One region of the Synechococcus sp. B60.1 genome, then DNA from elsewhere that is predicted to be linked to it. Evidence: riboswitches for the same ligand, from Rfam matches in the RefSeq annotation. Region 1 holds a riboswitch; each other region holds the start of a gene.
What was found. Region 1 has a riboswitch for cobalamin ahead of NW863_RS07365 (TonB-dependent receptor plug domain-containing protein). Riboswitches for the same ligand answer to the same signal wherever they lie in the genome.

Region 1 (5,821 bases):
TTGGTCGCGCTCACCATAGAGTTGTATCCAAACTCCACTGCAAAGCAGACAATTCCACTAGGGCAGCTTGTTCTAGATAGTTAGCCAAAAACAGCCCGAGAGGATGCTAAAATTGCCCCCGCAAGCTCACCCTCAGCGTGCGGCCAACGCCGGGATAGCCGGGGAAAACTTCATACTGCTCATCCAGCAGGTTGTCGATCCCCAACTCTAGGCTCAGGGCCTCAGTCAACGGGATCCCTCCCCGCAAAGCCACGGTGGTATAGCCTGGCAGGGATTCCGTATTGGAGTTGTTGGTAAAAAAGCTCCCAATGTGATGGATCAAGATCGAGCCGTACCCGCCCTGCTCATAGCGATAGGTTAGGCCTAGGTTGAAGCTATCGGCTCCCACAAAGGCTAGCTGTTTGCCAACTGTGGCCGGGTTAAGTGCAGCGCGGATGATGGGATCATTGAGGGTGTAGTTGGCAAAAAGCGTCCAGTTTTCCCCCAAACGCAAATCCAAAGCCGCTTCCAGGCCGGTGTATTCGACCAGCCCAATATTCTCATAGGTTCCCTGGCGCGGCCCCAGGCTGACAAAGGTGATGCCATCGCGGATGCGGTTGTGGGCAAACGTTAGCCGCAGCAGGCCAAAATCTCCCAGGCTCTGATCCAAGCCAACGTCAAAGCTCTCCCCTCGCTCTGGGCGGAGATTGGGGTTGCCATCCACTTCAAAAAAGCCTCGCAGCCGAAAGAACAATTCCGAGATCAAGGGGGTGCGAAAGCTGCTGGCGTAGTTGGCTCTCAAGGTGGTGCCTTCCGCCACTGTCCAGCGGATCCCCACAGCCGGCGAGGTGGCCGAGCTATTGGCCAAACTGCTGAAGTCCTGGCGCATGCCCAGATCAAGGTGGAAGTTGGGATCCGGGCTGTAATCCAGGCGGGCAAACAGGGCGCCCTGGTTAACCGTATCGTCGTAGTTGATATTGGCAGAACCGTTGGCAAAGGAAAAAGTTGTATTGCGAGCTGAGATGGAGCGATAATCTACCCCCAAAGCTCCCTCTAGGTTTTCGCCGGCTTGCCAAGCATACTGCAGCTGGGATCCCCAGCCATTGCGCAGGATGACGTCGCGGGATCCCTGGCTTTGCGGAGCACTGAAACGGTAGTTGAGATCGTCAAAAAAGACTCTTGCCTGCAGGGATCCTGTTGCCTGAGTCCACAGCCAACTGAGATCCAGCAGCAGATCGTTGGTGTTTTGCTCTGCATCGGGAGAGGGAAATTCCACACTGCCGGGCACACGAAAGGCTTTATTGAGGTAGAGGGCGTTGGCTGTTAGGACTTGGTCTTTGGCCAGTTGCCAGGTAAGCTTGGCCTGCAAGTTGTGGTACTCCACCGCCGAGTTTTCCCGCTTGCCTGACTTGCCCAGCCGCTCAATTGCAAAGGGAAAGTCGTTGTTACTTTTCAGACGGCGATAGCTGAGCACCCAGCCCAGATCCTGGGCTTGGCCCCGACTTTGGATCCCTTGCTCATTGAGGCCGTAGCTGCCGACCGCCGCTTCCAGCACCGTCTCCGTTTCTGGCTGTGGCTCCACCGTAACGATGTTGATCACGCCGCCAACAGCATCCGAGCCATACAGAGTAGAGCCGCCACCGGGAGAGACTTCAATTCGCTCGACAATATCTGTGGTGAGTTGAGAGAGGTCAAACCCGCCAAAGAAGCCCAGATCGTTGAGGGGGCGGCCGTCCAAGAGCACCAACACCTGCGCCGTTCGCGCCCCTCGCATGAATTGAGAGCTAAGAGCTCCCAACTGAGTTCCCGCTGTGCCATCGCTGAGGATCCCAGGCAGATAGCGCAGGGCTTCTTGCACCGTCCTTGCCCCTTGCTCGCGCATCTGCTGGCGGGTGATGACATAGACTGGGCGCGAAGAGTCCCGCAGCAAGCCAGGGCGGCGAAACGGTGTGGTGACGGGTTGATTGAAAATCTCGGCACTAAGACTGGTGTCCAAGACCGCTTGCGCCCAGGCTGGGATCCCCAAACTCCAGCTCCCCAGCCCAAGGCTGAGACATACAACAATTACTTTCATCCGGTTGCTCCTGCTTCCGTGCGACGCGGAAGAGCTAAGCTGTGAGCCAAAGCCGCAGGCGGGCATCCTGACTGAGGGCCTTAGCCCATCACAGTTGCGGCACAGCGCCGGATTTGCACCGGACTTTCCCCATTGCTTGCCCTGGCTGATCCCCAGAGCAACCTGACGGCACGGCTTCCTCCTCAGTCCTTTTGGAAAAAGCCGTGCTAGGCATCATACCTCCCCTGCTGGGGAGTTCCTATCCTGCCGGGGGGGATCCCTGGGCAGTGAGGTCAACGGAAGATCATCTCCGCCACCGCGTCAAAGCCGGCGTCCAACAGGCGATCCAAGACCGACTGGGCTTGGCTGCGGTTGTCGTAGAGGCCGGCCTGCAGCACTCTCCTGCCGTTGAACACGGTCTCCACCGCTTCGGGGACGAGCTGCCGCAGCCGCTGCAAGTCGTCGCTGCCCTTGGGGGTTACCAAGACGCGAAACTGGGTTGCCGCTCGCGTCAGCGGGACGGAGTCCTTGTCGGCAGCCTGAGCAGGAGAAGCTGGGGCCGAGCTTGAGGGTGCAGAGGAGGAGGTAGGAGGGTTTTCTCTGGCTTGGCGGCGGGCCGGCGGCGGCAGCAGGGTGGTGATGTCGGTAAGGGGAGCTGCAGAGGCCTGGCGGACAGGGGCGGCAGGAGCCGGCTCAACCGGCTGGGCAGGCGTGGTAGAGCCATCGGGGGTGAAGGGGACGGCAACAAACTCCTGGGGTTGAGCGCCCGACGGCTGGCTGGGGCTGCTGGGCAAAATACGCCCTCCCGAGCCCGCTGCAGGAGGGGGAAGGGGGGCCGTCGATTGCGGCACCGCCACCACCGGTAGGTTTGGGGAAGTTTCGGCTGGCTTGGCCGCCGCCGGCTGGGGATCCCGGCTGGGAGCCGGGGGAGCGCTGGGCAGCGTCAGGCCGCCTGCAGCAATGGGTGGTGGGGCGCTGCTGGGCAGGGCAGCAACCGTGGTTTGGCCCGCTAGATCCAGCTCCCCTTTGGTTTTGCCCGCCAGTTGGTTGCCGTTGGCGTTGAGGCGCAGGCCGCGGGTGGCGTTGTGGATGTCGTACTGGCCGTTGCCCTCAAAAATGTTGTTGCCAGGATCCGAGGCCGTGCCCAGATCGGGCTGGGCGTTGGTGATAGCTGTCAGGCCAGTCTCCAGGTTGCGGGCAATGAGATTGTTGCGCAAGATGGGCCGGGCGCTGCCGCCAACCACAATGCCGGTGCGGTTTTGCAGGATGCGGTTGTTGCGCACCATCGGCGCCGAGCGCTGGTCGATGGTGAGGCCAAAGCCGGTCTCTTGGAAGAGGTTGTTGACAATGGTAGGCTGGGAAGTACCCAAGACGGAGATGCCGTTGGCCCCATTTTTGTAGAAGCGGTTGCCCTCTATCCAGGGGTTGGAGGCGCCAGCAATGAAAATGCCGTCGTGGATGCTGCCCACAAAGCTGTTGTTGAGAATGCGGGGGGAAGCCGATTCTATCCAGAGGGCATAGCCGCGCCGCCCCTGGTTGCGCAGGGTAACCCCGCGCACCTCTGAGCCGGTCTCGGCCAGCAGAGCAACATTTTGCCGGGCCAAGGTCGGGCTCATGTAGGTGCCGCCGCCATCGATCAGGTAGCCCTCCCCTAGGGTGGACTCGTCCCCGCGCAAGATGAGGCCAGCCTTGAGGCGGATGGGGAAGACTTCGCCGCTTTCTGCGCTGTAGATCCCCGGCAGCAGCTGGATGATGCTGCCCGCTGGCGCTTGTCCGATGGCATGGGTGATGGTCTTGAAGGGGTTGTTGCGGGATCCATCCCCTTGGGTATCGCTGCCGTTGGCGGCATCAACAAAAATGGCCGGGCGGTCGTCCGGCAGCGGTGGCGCCTGGGGCAGGGCCTGCTTCTCCAAAAGGCCAGTGTCCAGGGAAGTTTGCGCCCAACTGGGATCCCTTCCTGCCGCCAGCAGTAAGCTGGTGCTCAACAGCAGAGAGGCAGCCAGTCGTGCCAGGGTTGGGGAGCCATGGCGCTGCAACCACAAGTCAGGCAGGACTGCTGTAAATTGGTGTTCGCCGGATTTCTGCAGACGGATAAACGATAAGCAAGCAATCATAGGAGTCATCCTCACACCAGGCTGGGCCAGAGAAGGAAGGAGGGTCGAGGCTATCCTACCAAACCCGAGAGGCGGGATCCTGCCCTCTTCCCCAACTCCAAATACGGACTGACGCAGGCTTTTTTTTGTAGATCCAACGCTACCCCTAGAGTATACCCTTGCCATGACCGAAGAAGCCCTTGCCCGCGAAGGCTCCTCCCAAGAGTTGCCGCTGGCTTCCCTCTCGTCTGGGCGCCCCCTGCTTAACCTGCTGCTGTTGGGGATCCCGGCGGGGCTGCTGGCGCTGGCGGGGTTGACGGGGCAGCCAGTTTTGGGCTGGGGGGCGGTGCTGGCTTGGCTGGGCTTGGCCGGCTGGTGGGGGCAGCCGCTCTGGGTGCAGATTGGGCGCGATCTCTGGCAGTGGCTAACCACGTGGCCCAGCCTGGGATGGGCGGCGGCGGCCCTTGGCTTGGCCGTGGCAGGGGCAGTGGTCTGGAGTGGGGTTCTCTCAACCCTGCGATCCCTGAGCTGGGAGGCGATTGGGGCTTTGGGCGAGGTGTTCGGCGCTACCGGGCAGATCTTCATCGCTCTCCTGGCCGCCTATATTGCCTGGCGGCAATACGTTATCTCCCGCGACCTCACCATCCAGCAGAACACCATTACCCAGCAGCAGACCATCGACGCCTACTTCGAGGGTATCTCCAACCTGGTTCTCTCCCCTGACGGGCAGTTGGACGACTGGCCCCTGGAGCGGGCCATTGCGGCCGGGCGCACGGCGGCCATCTTGAACGGCGTGGATCGCTTCGGGAAAGCCAAGATTCTGCGCTTCCTCTCCACCGCCAACTTGCTCAGCCCCCTGCGCCGCGACGAACACCTGGGCCGGCCCATTTTGGACGGCAAAGGCGGCTACCAGCGGGATCGCCTCAACGGGATCCGCGTGGTTAACCTGGGCACCATGCTGGAAGGGGCCGACCTGCATGGCACCCTGTTGCGGGGGGTGGATTTCAGTGAAGCCAGCCTGGAAGGAGCTGACCTGCGGGGTTGCGATCTTAGCCACACCAACCTCTGCGGGGCCAACCTACGCAATGCCGACCTGCGCGGGGCCGATCTCTACCGCGCCCTCTTGTTTGTGGGATCCCTGCAGACCGCTTCCCCGGCCCAGCCAGGACAAAAGCCCGATTTCAAAACGGGAGCCTATGCCGGCGCCATCGTGGCGGGAGCAGACTTCCGCGGCGCCCGTCGCCTTTCTCCTGAGCAGCGCGCTTACCTAGCCGCCTGGGGGGCCAAACTGGATCCCGACCCTTCGCCCCCCAATTCCCGCTTGGATCCCGGCGGCAGCAGCGAGCCCTTACCCCCTCCCGCCGAACCGCCAGCCTCCCTACGGCCCTGATCCAGAGCCAATGGCCGGCAACCCTGGGTTCAACGCCAGTGCTGCTAGGGTCATGGCAAACAGCATAAAACAGCTTGTGAGTTGATCCCAGCTCCCCTCTCCCAGAGGGAGAGGGGCCGGGGGTGAGGGAATGCTCCCTCTGGGAGAGGGATCGGGGGTGAGGGCCTGCCGGAGAACCGTTCACGCTAGCTTGAAATAGCCCTAATCCCTCAACTTTTGCCCATGGCCCGCTTGTTCACCAAGTTCTGGCTGCTGGAGCGCTACCTCTTTGGACAGATGCTCACCCCCCTTTTGGCCGGTATAGCT
Region 2 (5,821 bases), on a different contig from region 1:
CCATGTTCACCACAGTAGAAAACTGCCGTTTCCCCCACATCCTCCGGCCTAAACGTCACCCGCTGGGGAGCGTTGGCGTCGGTCAGAATCACCTGGGCAAAGGGTGTGATGTGGGGAGCCAGCGCCTCCCACACCCCGATGGCCCGAAAGATGCGGATCGAGAGCGGCGAAAGGGCATAGGCCAAGGGGCGCTGCCTGACTGCCTCAGCCGACTGGGCCTCAATGAGGGCCAAGCGCAGGCCGGATCCCTGCAGGGCACAAGCTAGGGTTAAGCCCGCAATGCCGCCGCCAACGATGATCACGTCGTAGAGGGCGTCCAGAGTCTCCGGAGGGGGAGCAAGGAGCGTCATTGTCTTTTATTGGGTGCTGTAGCCAACTACTTCTGGGGAGGCGGAGTTTGCCGGCGTGGCGGCCCGCACCGCCCGGAACATGCCAAAGCGGCAGAGGCCAGTGCCGAAGGCCAGGCGCATGAGCAAGAAGGTGGGCACCTCCCGCAGCGACTTAATCAAGCCTACCAAGCCAAACTTCAGCAAGCCCTCGGGACGGACAATGCCCTGCCAGATGGAATCCAGCCAAGAAGGAAGGGTCTCTTGCGTCCAGTCGGCGGTTTCCACCTGCCCTTCCACCAGCCCGGTGGCTTGCAACTGTTCAGCAAACCCCTCGATGCTGGAAAAAGCGGGGTGCGACCACTGATCCAACAACTGCCGCATCACCAGCCGCTCCCAGAAGTTGAGGGGCTTTTGACGGTCGTCCCGCTGGTTCCAGTCCGCCACTACCAAGATGCCTCCCGGCTTGAGCACCCGCAGCATCTCGCTGGCGTAGCGGGCCTTGTCCGGCATGTGGGGCCCCGCTTCGATGGACCAGACCACATCAAAGCTGGCGTCGGGAAAGGGCAGATTGAGGGCATCCGCTACCTGAAACCGGACAGGGAGATCGGGGGGGGTGAGCTCTTGGGCCCGCTGCACCTGCTGCGGGCTGATGGTGATGCCGGTTACGACAAAGCCGTAGTCGCGGGCCAAGAGGCGACAACTACCGCCGATGCCGCAACCTACATCCAGCACCGTCGTCCCCGGCGGCAGCCGATCCAGCCCGCCCCAGCGCACCATCTCGTGGACAAAGTCGTACTTGGCTTGGATGAAGTTCTTCCGCCGCGGCGGGGATCCGTAGTGGCCGAGGTGAATGTGCTCGCCCCAGTAGAACTCCAGGATCCCATCGCGGGTCCACTCGTCGTAGGCGCGGGCTACCGATTCAGGAGATCGGTACTTGCGGGCGGTTAGCAGGTAGGCTGCCAGGCCCACGACCAGCAGCAGGACTAGGCCCCAAAAAACCCAAAGTGTCGGATTCATCAGAATGATGTCAATATGGCTGGAGACGACGACGATTATCGTTCCTTCGGTGGCAAGGGGGCAAGCAAGGGATCCCTCCCTGGGTCTGTCGATCCAGCGGAGTGACGAGACAATTCCATCTTGCCCTATTGGCCAGCCGCCAGGCGGGCTGGGGCTGTCGTAGCCCCAAATGGTCGGTTGCCGGCGGAGGGAGCGTTGGCCTGAGGGATCTCGCCGGGGGCTAGGTGGCCTGGAGCTCCTCCCTTAGGCGCTGAGTGGCTGCCACCATGTTCCTCAGGGCAGGGATCACCTCCTCCCAGCGGCGGGTTTTTAGGCCGCAGTCGGGGTTGACCCAGGTTTGTTCTAGCGGCAAGTGGGCCACTCCCAGGCGCAGTTGCTGGAGAATCTGCTCGGTGTCGGGCACCGCCGGGCTGTGGACGTCGTAAACGCCGTTGCCCACCTGGTGGCGATAGCCCGCTTGGGCGATCTGCAGCAAGGTTTTGTTGCTGCTGCGGCTGTTTTCGATCGAGAGAACGTCGGCGTCCAGCCGCTCGATGTGCTCGATGATGTCCCCGAACTCCGAGTAGCACATGTGAGTGTGGATCTGGGTTTCGGGCTTGGCCCCAGCGGTAGCCAGTCGGAAGGCCTCCACCGCCCAGCTTAAGTACTCCGGCCAGCGCTCTTTTTTCAAGGGTAGACCCTCCCGCAGCGCTGGCTCGTCCACCTGTACCATTACGGCTCCGGCAGCTTCTAAGTCGGCCACCTCTGCCCGCAGGGCCAAGGCAATTTGCAAGGCTTGCTCGCGGCGGGAAAGGTCAACGCGGGGGAAGGACCAGTTGAGCATGGTTACCGGCCCGGTGAGCATCCCCTTAACCGGCTTTTGGGTTAGAGATTGGGCCACCTTAAACTCCCGCACCGTCATGGAGCAAGGGCGAGACACATCGCCATAGAGAATGGGGGGACGCACGCAGCGGCTGCCATAGCTCTGCACCCAGCCGTGCTCGGTAAAGGCAAAGCCCTGCAGTTGCTGGGCAAAGTATTCCACCATGTCGGTGCGCTCGAACTCGCCATGCACCAGCACATCCAGGCCAATTTCTTCTTGAATGCGGATGCACCTAGCAATTTCGGCGTCGATAGCGGCCTCGTATTCGGCCTGGGAGATCTCGCCCTTTTTGTACTTGACCCGCCACTGCCGGACTTCGGGGGTTTGGGGAAAAGAACCGATGGTGGTAGTGGGCAGCGGTGGCAGCTTGACCTGCCGGCCTATACGCTGCTCGTAGGGAAGGGAGCGCTGGAAGTCCTGCGCCGTCAGGTTGGCCAAGGCCTGGCGCACCGCAAGGTTGGGGGGATTGAAGTCCTGGAAGGCCTGCCACTGCTGTTCCAGCTTGTTCTGCTGGGCAGCGGTGTCTTCGCCGTTGAGGGTGCGAGCGAGCAGAACCACTTCGGCCAGCTTCTGCTCGGCAAAGCTGAGAACATTCCGCAAAGGCTCTGGCAGGTGGGTTTCCAGAGCAGCGTCGTGGGGCACAAACTGGAGCGAGCAAGAAGGCTGCACCCGCAGGTTGGGGGCTAGGGCTTGCAGCTCTTGCAGAGTGGCCAGAACGGCCTTGGGCTGGATCTGCCAGACGTTGCGCCCGTCCACTACCCCCGCCCCTAGGATCTTATCGGCGGGGAAGCCGTGGGCTCTGACCAGTTCCAGGTTGTGGCCGCGGGTGAAGTCGAGGCTGAGGCCGGCTAGCGGCAGCTCCACCACCCAGGGGTAAGTCTCCCCCAAGTCGTCAAAGTAGGTAACCAAGTGGACAGGGATCCCCAACCGAGCCAGCCGGCGGTAGGTCTGCTCCACCGCTTCCCGGAGACTGTCGCCTTCGCTCGTCACCAAGATGGGCTCATGGACTTGCACTTCCCGGATTCCCAGTCGCTGCAGCTCCTGCAGCAGCTCCTCGTAGAGAGGAAGCAGCTTCTCCAGATCTCCCCGCAACTTGCCAGAGCGCTGGCTTAGAGCAAGAAGGGTAACCGGACTGAGGAGGACGGGGCTGGTGCGGTTTCCTAGGATCCCTTGCGCCCGCCGCACTGTGGCCAGGAAGTCATCGAAATGGGCCTGAGGGATCGCGTCGGCCTCAATTTCCGGCACCAGGTAGTGGTAGTTGGTGTCGAACCACTTGGTCATTTCCAAGGCGGGCAGGCCCTCCCGTCCCCGCGCCATGGCAAAGTAGCGCTCCAGGCCTGATAAGCTCTGAAACCGGGAGGGAATCAGCCCCAGCCAGGTGGCCCAGTCCAAAACATGGTCGTAGAGGGTTTGATCTCCTACTGCAATGTGGTCGATGCCAGCCTGAAGCTGTACCCCCCAGACCTGTGCCTCCAGCTCCTGGAGCGTTGCTGACAAGGCCTCCGCCTCCAGGGTGCCGCTCCAAAAGGCTTCCAGCGCTTTCTTCAGCTCGCGGCGCTTGCCCATGCGGGCATAGCCGAGGGTTTGGGTTTCGATGGCCATAAGGTACTGTCTCCTGAACTGAATTCGGTAAATGGAGGTTGCCGCCAGTTGGCTTTGTACAGCCGGTTGTCATCCAACCTAGGCAGCAAGAAATGGCCGCCGACATGCCTATCGGTGGGATCCCGGCAGAAGGTTTTCTCTAGGCCAGGAAACCTGCTGGAGCTGTCAAGGCGTTCCTCAACCTATCGGCTGGCCCACTCGGCACAGGAGGGTGCTTAGAGGACTCTTTTGCGCAACCAAAGCAAGAAAACGTCCTCCAAGAGTTAGCCGCCCCTGAGCCAACTGCTTAGCTCTCTTGTCCGCGCTTTTGACTTAGTGCCTACGCTCCAAGAGCGTCGAAAATCCGTAAGCAGGCTGATGAAAAAACTTCGGGACGGGAACGGGCCAACGTCAAAATGGGAAGCATATCTGTACCTCGCAGATATGGTGAACTGGGGAAAAACCGCCGGCGGGCATTCTGACTTGCTCAGTTTTGGAGGGGCTGGCTTGCGTCGTCAAGGGCTTTTGCAACAACAACTAGGGATCCCCGATCCAAAACCGGCTCACAGCTGCGGGACAGCGGCAGATTCTCACTGCACTTTCCCCGTTGCCTCTGACGGCTGATCCCCGTCAGAACCGGCAGTAGACTACATCCTACCACCAGCTTGGAGGAGCTAGTAGCTACTCACTTAGACGGGACTGGGCGGATTTGAACCGCCGACCTAGCGCTTAGGAGGCGCTTGCTCTATCCATCTGAGCTACAGCCCCAGGCAAAGAGAGAATGGAGCAAGGGAAACTGGGCAACACCTACCGATCTTAGACCCCCCAACTTAGATTACCAGAAAGAGCCGTCTAGACCTTTGCCTGGAAGCCAGCCGCAGCCGTGGAGGGGATGTTAAGTCAAAGCCCTTTTGCGCTGTCGCGACAGCGCGGAGTCGGAAGTGAGGTGCCGGATTGGCGGCCAGTCTTCCAAGGTATTTTGATACTTCCAAGGTATTTTGACAAAGTATTCTGAATAATATTCTGGCTGGGAAATTAGCGTTGTCTCGGGGGCGCTTTGTCTGACAGTCTGCTGATCCGCAATGCGGAGCTATTGGTGCCGGAAGGGGATCCCTGGCTGGGAGATGTGCTGGTGCGGGAGGGGCGCATTGCCCAAATCGGCCAGAGTCTCTCGGCAAAAAGGGTGGCTAGGGTTATCGACGCGGAGGGCCATACCCTCATGCCGGGGGTGATCGACCCCCAGGTTCACTTTCGCGAGCCGGGCCGGGAGCACAAAGAAGACCTACAGACGGGATCCTGGGCCTGCGCTCGCGGTGGCGTAACCAGCTTTCTGGAGATGCCCAATACGGATCCGCTGACGATCGACCAGGCAACGCTGGATGACAAGTTGGCCCGGGCCGCCAGCAAGTGCGTGGTCAACTACGGCTTTTTCATCGGGGCCACCGCCGATAACCTCAAAGAGCTGCAAACAGTGCAAGGGGCTTGCGGCATCAAGATCTTCATGGGATCCATGCATGGCCCCTTGCTGGTAGATGACCAAGCGGCATTAGAGCGGATCTTTGCCGAGACGGATCCCAATTTTGTTATCGCCGTCCACGCTGAAGATCACTCGCGGATTCAAGCCCGGCGGGCCCTCTTTGCCGGACGTACAGATGTGGCGGTTCACTCCCTGATTCAGGATGAAGAAGCCGCGCTGATTGCCTCGCAACGGGCTTTGGACTTGGCCACCCGCTACCGCCACCGCCTGCACATTTTGCACCTCTCCACCGGACTGGAGGTGGAGCTGCTGCGCCGGCACAAACCCGCCTGGGTTAGTGCCGAGGTCACCCCTCAGCACCTGCTGCTCAGCACCGCCGACTACGCCCGCCTGGGATCCCTCGTCCAGATGAACCCGCCGCTGCGGGATCCGGCTAACCTGAACCAGCTCTGGCAGGGGCTACACCACGGCATCCTTGATTGCATCGCCACCGACCATGCCCCCCACACTCTGGCCGAAAAGGCCCAGCCCTACCCCCACTCCCCCTCTGGCATG
Region 3 (5,821 bases), on a different contig from region 1:
CAACTCTTTGCGCAAAGCCCTGACCCAACAGTTGCAACTGGAGGAGGAGTGGCGACAGCGGGGCTATCAGGTGGATTACCGCTGGAACATAGAGGAACCTCAGCCACCCTCTTGACCTTCCAGCCCACTGGAAGGTTTAGCATCAAGCAGGTGGCATTGGGTTGGGGAGGCTTCCCAGGATGCAAGTTGTTTTGACGGTGCCCAAGCTGGCCTGCGCGGCTTGTGTAGATACCATCACGCAGGCGGTGCGGCAACGGGATCCCCAGGCCCACGTGGAAGCGGATCCCAAGACCAAGCAGGTGCGGATTACGTCTGAGCGAGCCGACAGCGACTGGCGGCAGGTGCTTGCCCAAGTGGGCTATCCGCCGGCCTAGCGATTTTTCCCTGCCCGGCAGCGTTAGCAGGACAGAGTTCAGAGGTGGGGTTTTCCCCTTGTGGGGGGAAGGGCCCTTTTGCGTCGCTTTTTCTTCCTTTCTTAATTTTTGCTCTGAGGACAGCCATGTCTGATTCTGGTTCCCATTCCGCTGCCCCCGGCCTGTCCGCTTCATCTGCTGGCGGCACTTGGCGCTTGGCCATCCAGGGTATGAGCTGTGCCTCCTGCGCTGCCGGCATTGAACAGGCCCTGAGTCGCGTGCGGGGCGTTACAGCCCAAACGGTCAACTTTGCCAGCGAGCAGGCCATCGTCCGTGGGGATCCCCGGCTGGTGAATCCCCAAGCGTTGATCCGGGTGGTGGAGCAGGCGGGGTATCGGGCGTGCTTGGTCGAAGACGATTGGCAACAGTCGGATCCGGACGACACAGAACGGATCGCCCAATGGGTGGCGGAACGGGAATTGAAGCTGAAGGTGGCGATAGGAGTGGGCCTCAGCACGGTGCTGCTGATCGGATCCCTGCCGATGATGCTGGGACGGGAGATCCCCGGCCTGCCCCCCTGGCTGCAGGATCCGTGGTTGCAGTTGCTGCTGACGGCGCCGGTGCAGTTTTGGGTGGGCCAGCACTTTTATCGTGGCGCCTGGGCGGCTTGGCAACGGCGCTCGGCGGACATGAATACCTTGGTAGCTTTGGGAACGAGCGCTGCTTTTTTCTACTCCCTTTTGGCGACGACTTTCCCCGACTTCTTTCATCGCCAGGGCCTGCACCCGGATGTGTATTACGAAGTGGCGGCGGTGGTCGTCACCCTGGTGCTGGTGGGCAAGTGGATGGAGCAGCGGGCCAAAGGGCAAACCTCCGAAGCCATTCGCAAGCTGATGGGGTTGCAGCCGAAAACGGCAAGGGTCATCCGCGATGGGGTGGAGCAGGATATCCCGATTGCGGCGGTGCAGGTGGGGGATCGGATCCGGGTGCGCCCTGGTGAGAAGGTGCCGGTGGATGGGGTCATTCTAGAGGGATCCTCCAGCCTGGACGAGTCGATGGTGACTGGCGAGAGCCTGCCGGTGAGTAAGTCGGCAGGAGATGAGGTGATCGGGGCCACCCTCAACCAGACGGGCAGCTTTGTGATGGAAGCGCGGCGGGTGGGCAAAGATACGCTTCTGGCCCAGATCGTGCGCCTGGTGCAGGAGGCCCAGGGATCCAAGGCCCCCATTCAGCAAGTGGCGGATCGGGTGACCTCCTGGTTTGTGCCGGCGGTGATCGGGGTAGCCATTCTAACTTTTGTCCTCTGGTGGGGGCTGGCGGGCAATCCAACGCTGGCCTTAGTGAACACCATTGGGGTGCTGATCATCGCCTGCCCTTGTGCGCTGGGGTTGGCCACCCCCACCTCGATCATGGTGGCGACGGGGCGGGGGGCGGAATTGGGGATCCTGGTAAAAAGCGCCGATAGCCTGGAATTGGCCCACCGCTTGCGCACGGTGGTCTTGGACAAAACCGGCACCCTCACCGAGGGCCGTCCCAGCGTCACCGATATCTGGACGCCAGGCTCTTCTCCCCTAGCCCTGTTGCGCCTGGCAGCAGCAGTGGAACAATACTCGGAACATCCGCTGGCCCAGGCGGTGGTGCAAAAAGCCAAAGCCGAAGGCATCTCAATCCCGTCGGCCCAGCACTTTCAGGCAAAAGTGGGCGAGGGGGCAGAAGCCTGGGTGGAGGGGCAGCAGGTGCGCATCGGTCGGCTGAGCTGGCTGCAGGCGATGGGGATCCCGTGGGATCCCTCTTGGTCGGAGCGGGTTCAGACCTGGGAAAGCCAGGGCAAAACGGTGATCGGCGTGGCGCAATCCCATCGTCTGGTGGGGCTGTTGGCCATTGCCGACCCGATCAAACCCACCTCCCCCGCCGCGGTGCGCCAGCTGCAGGAGATGGGCCTGGAGGTGATTCTGCTGACCGGGGATAACCCCACCACCGCCCAGGCCATTGCTCGGCAGGCAGGCATTCGCCGGGTGATCGCCCAAGTCCGTCCCGAGCAAAAGGCAGCCTACATTCGCCAGCTCAGACGGCCCCGACACCCGGTAGCGATGGTTGGAGATGGCATCAACGATGCGCCGGCCCTGGCAGAAGCCGATGTGGGGATCGCCATCGGGACGGGCACCGATGTGGCCATAGCCGCCAGCGACATTACCCTAATAGCCGGCGATTTGCGGGGCGTGGTCACCGCCATTCAACTCAGCCGCGCCACCCTTGCCAACATCCGCCAAAATCTCTTCTTCGCCTTTATCTACAACACCCTCGGGATCCCGATTGCCGCCGGGGCGCTCTACCCCTTCACCGGCTGGTTGCTCAACCCCATGCTGGCGGGGGCGGCCATGGCCTTGAGCTCTGTTTCTGTAGTGACTAATGCCCTGCGGCTGCGGCATTTTCGGCCCTCACCCCCAGCCCCTCTCCCTCAGGGAGAGGGGAGCTAGGGATCAAGGCAGGGGGCCGGGGTTATCCCCCCAGGGGGGCTTGGTGAAGGACAAGCGGCAAGCTAACCTAAGAGGCTCGGGCAGATTGGGGAAAGCGCGGTGCAAATCCGCCACTGTGACGCAACTGTGATGGGATCCCTCCCTCAGCCAGAACACCCACCTGCCCTTGTCCTGTACCCCTTGCGATTCACAAGGAACGGAGTTTTTTGTGTTGAATACCCTCCCTGTTTCCCCTCCCCTTGCGGTTGGGCAGTTTCCTTCTCCTCCATTGCCCCTCTTGCTCATCGGCCATGGATCCCGCGACCCGGAGGGGCAGCAAGCCTTTCTGGAGTTGGCCCAAGCGTACCAATCCCTCACCCCCCAGCGGCCGGTGATCCCTTGTTTTTTGGAGCTGGCGCAGCCGAGCATCGCCCAGGGGGTGGAACAATGCTTGGCTCAAGGGTGGCAGGAGATCGTGGCCCTGCCGCTGTTGTTGTTTGGAGCGCGCCACAACAAGTTCGACGTGACCGTGGAGTTGGATCGCCTGCAGGCCCTCCACCCGCAGTTGCGCATCCACTACGGGGGGCCGCTGGGGATCCGCATCGAGATCTTGCAACTGCTGCGAGACCGCTTGGCCGCTTTGCTGGCTGCCCAACCGCGGCAGATCCCAGGGGCGGAAACGGTGTTGCTGTTTGTCGGTCGCGGCTCCAGCGATCCCGAAGCCAACGCCGAAGCCTGTAAGCTGGCCCGGCTGCTCTGGGAAGGGTCGGGGTTGGCCGCCGTAGAGACCTGCTTTATCGGCATCACCCACCCCCGCCTGCCGGTGGGTTTGGAGCGGGCCTTGTCCTGGCAGCCGCGCCGGGTGATCGTGCTGCCCTATTTTCTCTTCACAGGGGTGCTGGTGAAAAAAATCGAGGCGGCGGTGCAAGAGCGGCGACGCCAATACCCCCAGATCGAGTGGCTGATGCTGCCGGAGTTGGGTCTTGTGGATACGGTGCTGCACAGCCTGCAGCAACTGGAGCAAGAAGCCCTCCAGGGCCAAACCCCAATGAACTGCCACCTCTGCAAGTTTCGCCTGGCGGTGAGCGCAGAGCTGGGAGTGGGGCATACTCATCACAATGACCATCAGGATCACCCTCACGCGCAGGGATCCCATCACCACCACCATCATCATGACCATCATTCCCATGGGCAGGGATCCCATCACCATCACCACAACCACGGCCATGCCCCCGCAGCGGCTGCGGATCCCTGGGCTCAGTTAGAGAATTACCACCAACGGGCTTGGCAAGTGCCTTAAGAGAGACAGAGGTTGCCGGCGGGATAAACTGAGATGCAGACAGGTGATTTTTGAACCTGACCTTTGCCCTGGTTCTCCCGCTCTGGTGGTTCTGATAAACAAAAACGATGATGTCCTCCCGCTCCTCTTGGATCTCAGGCGTCGCCGCTGCAGGGAGTGGGCTCCTGGTTTGCGCGGTGGTGGCGGGGCTGTTGGATCAGATTTTGCCCACGCTGCCCAAGGTTTCCCTGTCCTTGGCCGGGATCCCTGGCTTGTTGGTCGGGCTCGGATCCGCCTACGGAGTTTGGTGGGTAACCCAGATGGCCTTGCAATCCCCTTCCTGGGCCGATTTCCGAAAATCCCTGTTGGAGGCCGTGTCTCCCTTCGATCCCGCCGACCACGGTGGCAGGCCCGCGGGGGATCCGCGCCTTTGGCAATTAGCGCAGGAGATCCGCCAAACCCAGCTCCGCCACCAAAAGATTCTCGACCGAATTAAGCAGCAGGTGAAAGCCGAAATCCAGATCTGCGAGCGTGTCCAGGCACAACTGCGCAGCGAGCAGCAGCAGTGTCGGGTTCTCCAGGAGCAGGTGCAACAGTTGCAACAGCACCTGCAAAACCTCCAAACCTCATCCCCTTCCCCCCAACTCAAGCCCGAGCGAGAGCAAGCGCTGCGCCACAAGCTGCGCCAGCTTCAATCCCAAGTCACCGCCCTGAGGATAGAACTGGAACGCCAAGGGATCCAACTGCAGCAGTCGGAAGCCGAGCGGGCCCAACTCCAGCAGCAGCAGCAAAAACTTAAGCGCCTCCTGCATCGCACAAAATCCGAAAACCAAAAGCTGCGCTTCCAACAGGAGCAATGGGCCCGGCAACTGGAGCAATCCCAACAGGAGTTGCGGACTTTGCAAGAGGCCTACCGCGCCCTGCAGACCCTCTGGGAGATAGGCTCTGGTCTAACCTCCAAGACCCCTCTTTCTGAAATCGCCGCCGCCGAACCCTCTGGCACCTCTGGCTAGCCGCAGCCTCGGCCCACCCGCCGCAAGACAAAAACACTCCCTTCGCTGCCACGGCCAATCCGCAGATCCTCATCCAAATAGGTAATCTCCAGCCAGCCTGTTGGCTCGCGGCGGCGAACGTCGATCTTCACCGCCGGGATCCGTTCGGGATCCCGTTCGAGCAGATAGAGAAAACTCTCGATCTCGTAGCTCATCAACGCCTGGGATCCGAGCAGCAGCCGCTCGAAAATCACCTTGACCCGGCGTTCCGACTCCGGGTAGAAGCGGGCTGCCACCGCCAAAACTCCCCGCGGCAGCCAAGCCTGCAGCCAGCCGGATCCCTGGATCTCCGCCACGTTAAAGACTTGGCCCGCTTGGGCCCGAATGCACTGATAGATCTCACCGGTGGTCAAAAGGGGCAAATTGGCCAACCGCAACAAGTCTGTGCTGGTGGTAAACAGGTTCAGCCAATTTCCCTCCAGCCGTTCTGCGGCAGCCGTTGGGCAAGGGGTGGGGTTGAGGGCTTCCAGGGCGGCAATGTGAGACAAGATCTGGCTTTTTTGGCCGGGCAAGACACGTCGGCCCCGGTCGGTCGTCTCCAGCAGGCGCAACAGGGCCGATTTTTGCTCAGCCAAAGCTTCAGGCATGGGCTTACCGCAGCAGCACGACCCTATTTTAGGAGTTGGTGGCAGCCAAGTAGGGCAAGGGGGCTCCCGGCCCTCAGCCAGTCAGCTCTTCCAC

Region 2: another riboswitch for cobalamin. It lies ahead of metE (5-methyltetrahydropteroyltriglutamate--homocysteine S-methyltransferase); the one in region 1 lies ahead of NW863_RS07365 (TonB-dependent receptor plug domain-containing protein).
Region 3: another riboswitch for cobalamin. It lies ahead of NW863_RS04885 (sirohydrochlorin chelatase); the one in region 1 lies ahead of NW863_RS07365 (TonB-dependent receptor plug domain-containing protein).

The regions. Positions count from the first base shown of each region.
Region 1 covers NZ_JANSJN010000052.1:1,123-6,943, forward strand. Annotated here, with positions in the region: gene NW863_RS07360 (DUF1636 domain-containing protein) at 1-17, opposite strand, end outside; gene NW863_RS07365 (TonB-dependent receptor plug domain-containing protein) at 107-2,053, opposite strand; cobalamin riboswitch at 2,093-2,234, opposite strand; gene NW863_RS07370 (DUF1565 domain-containing protein) at 2,326-4,146, opposite strand; gene NW863_RS07375 (pentapeptide repeat-containing protein) at 4,310-5,515, shown strand; partial or broken gene NW863_RS07380 (LptF/LptG family permease) at 5,738-5,821, shown strand, end outside.
Region 2 covers NZ_JANSJN010000009.1:19,795-25,615, reverse strand. Annotated here, with positions in the region: gene NW863_RS01890 (FAD-dependent hydroxylase) at 1-350, opposite strand, end outside; gene NW863_RS01885 (methyltransferase domain-containing protein) at 357-1,346, opposite strand; gene metE (5-methyltetrahydropteroyltriglutamate--homocysteine S-methyltransferase) at 1,567-3,810, opposite strand; cobalamin riboswitch at 4,240-4,445, opposite strand; tRNA gene NW863_RS01875 (tRNA-Arg) at 4,484-4,557, opposite strand; gene NW863_RS01870 (dihydroorotase) at 4,847-5,821, shown strand, end outside.
Region 3 covers NZ_JANSJN010000028.1:12,443-18,263, reverse strand. Annotated here, with positions in the region: gene NW863_RS04900 (DUF5340 domain-containing protein) at 1-115, shown strand, start outside; gene NW863_RS04895 (heavy-metal-associated domain-containing protein) at 180-374, shown strand; gene NW863_RS04890 (heavy metal translocating P-type ATPase) at 500-2,830, shown strand; cobalamin riboswitch at 2,873-3,009, shown strand; gene NW863_RS04885 (sirohydrochlorin chelatase) at 3,039-4,109, shown strand; gene NW863_RS04880 (hypothetical protein) at 4,217-5,101, shown strand; gene NW863_RS04875 (PAP/fibrillin family protein) at 5,098-5,727, opposite strand; gene NW863_RS04870 (L-threonylcarbamoyladenylate synthase) at 5,801-5,821, opposite strand, start outside.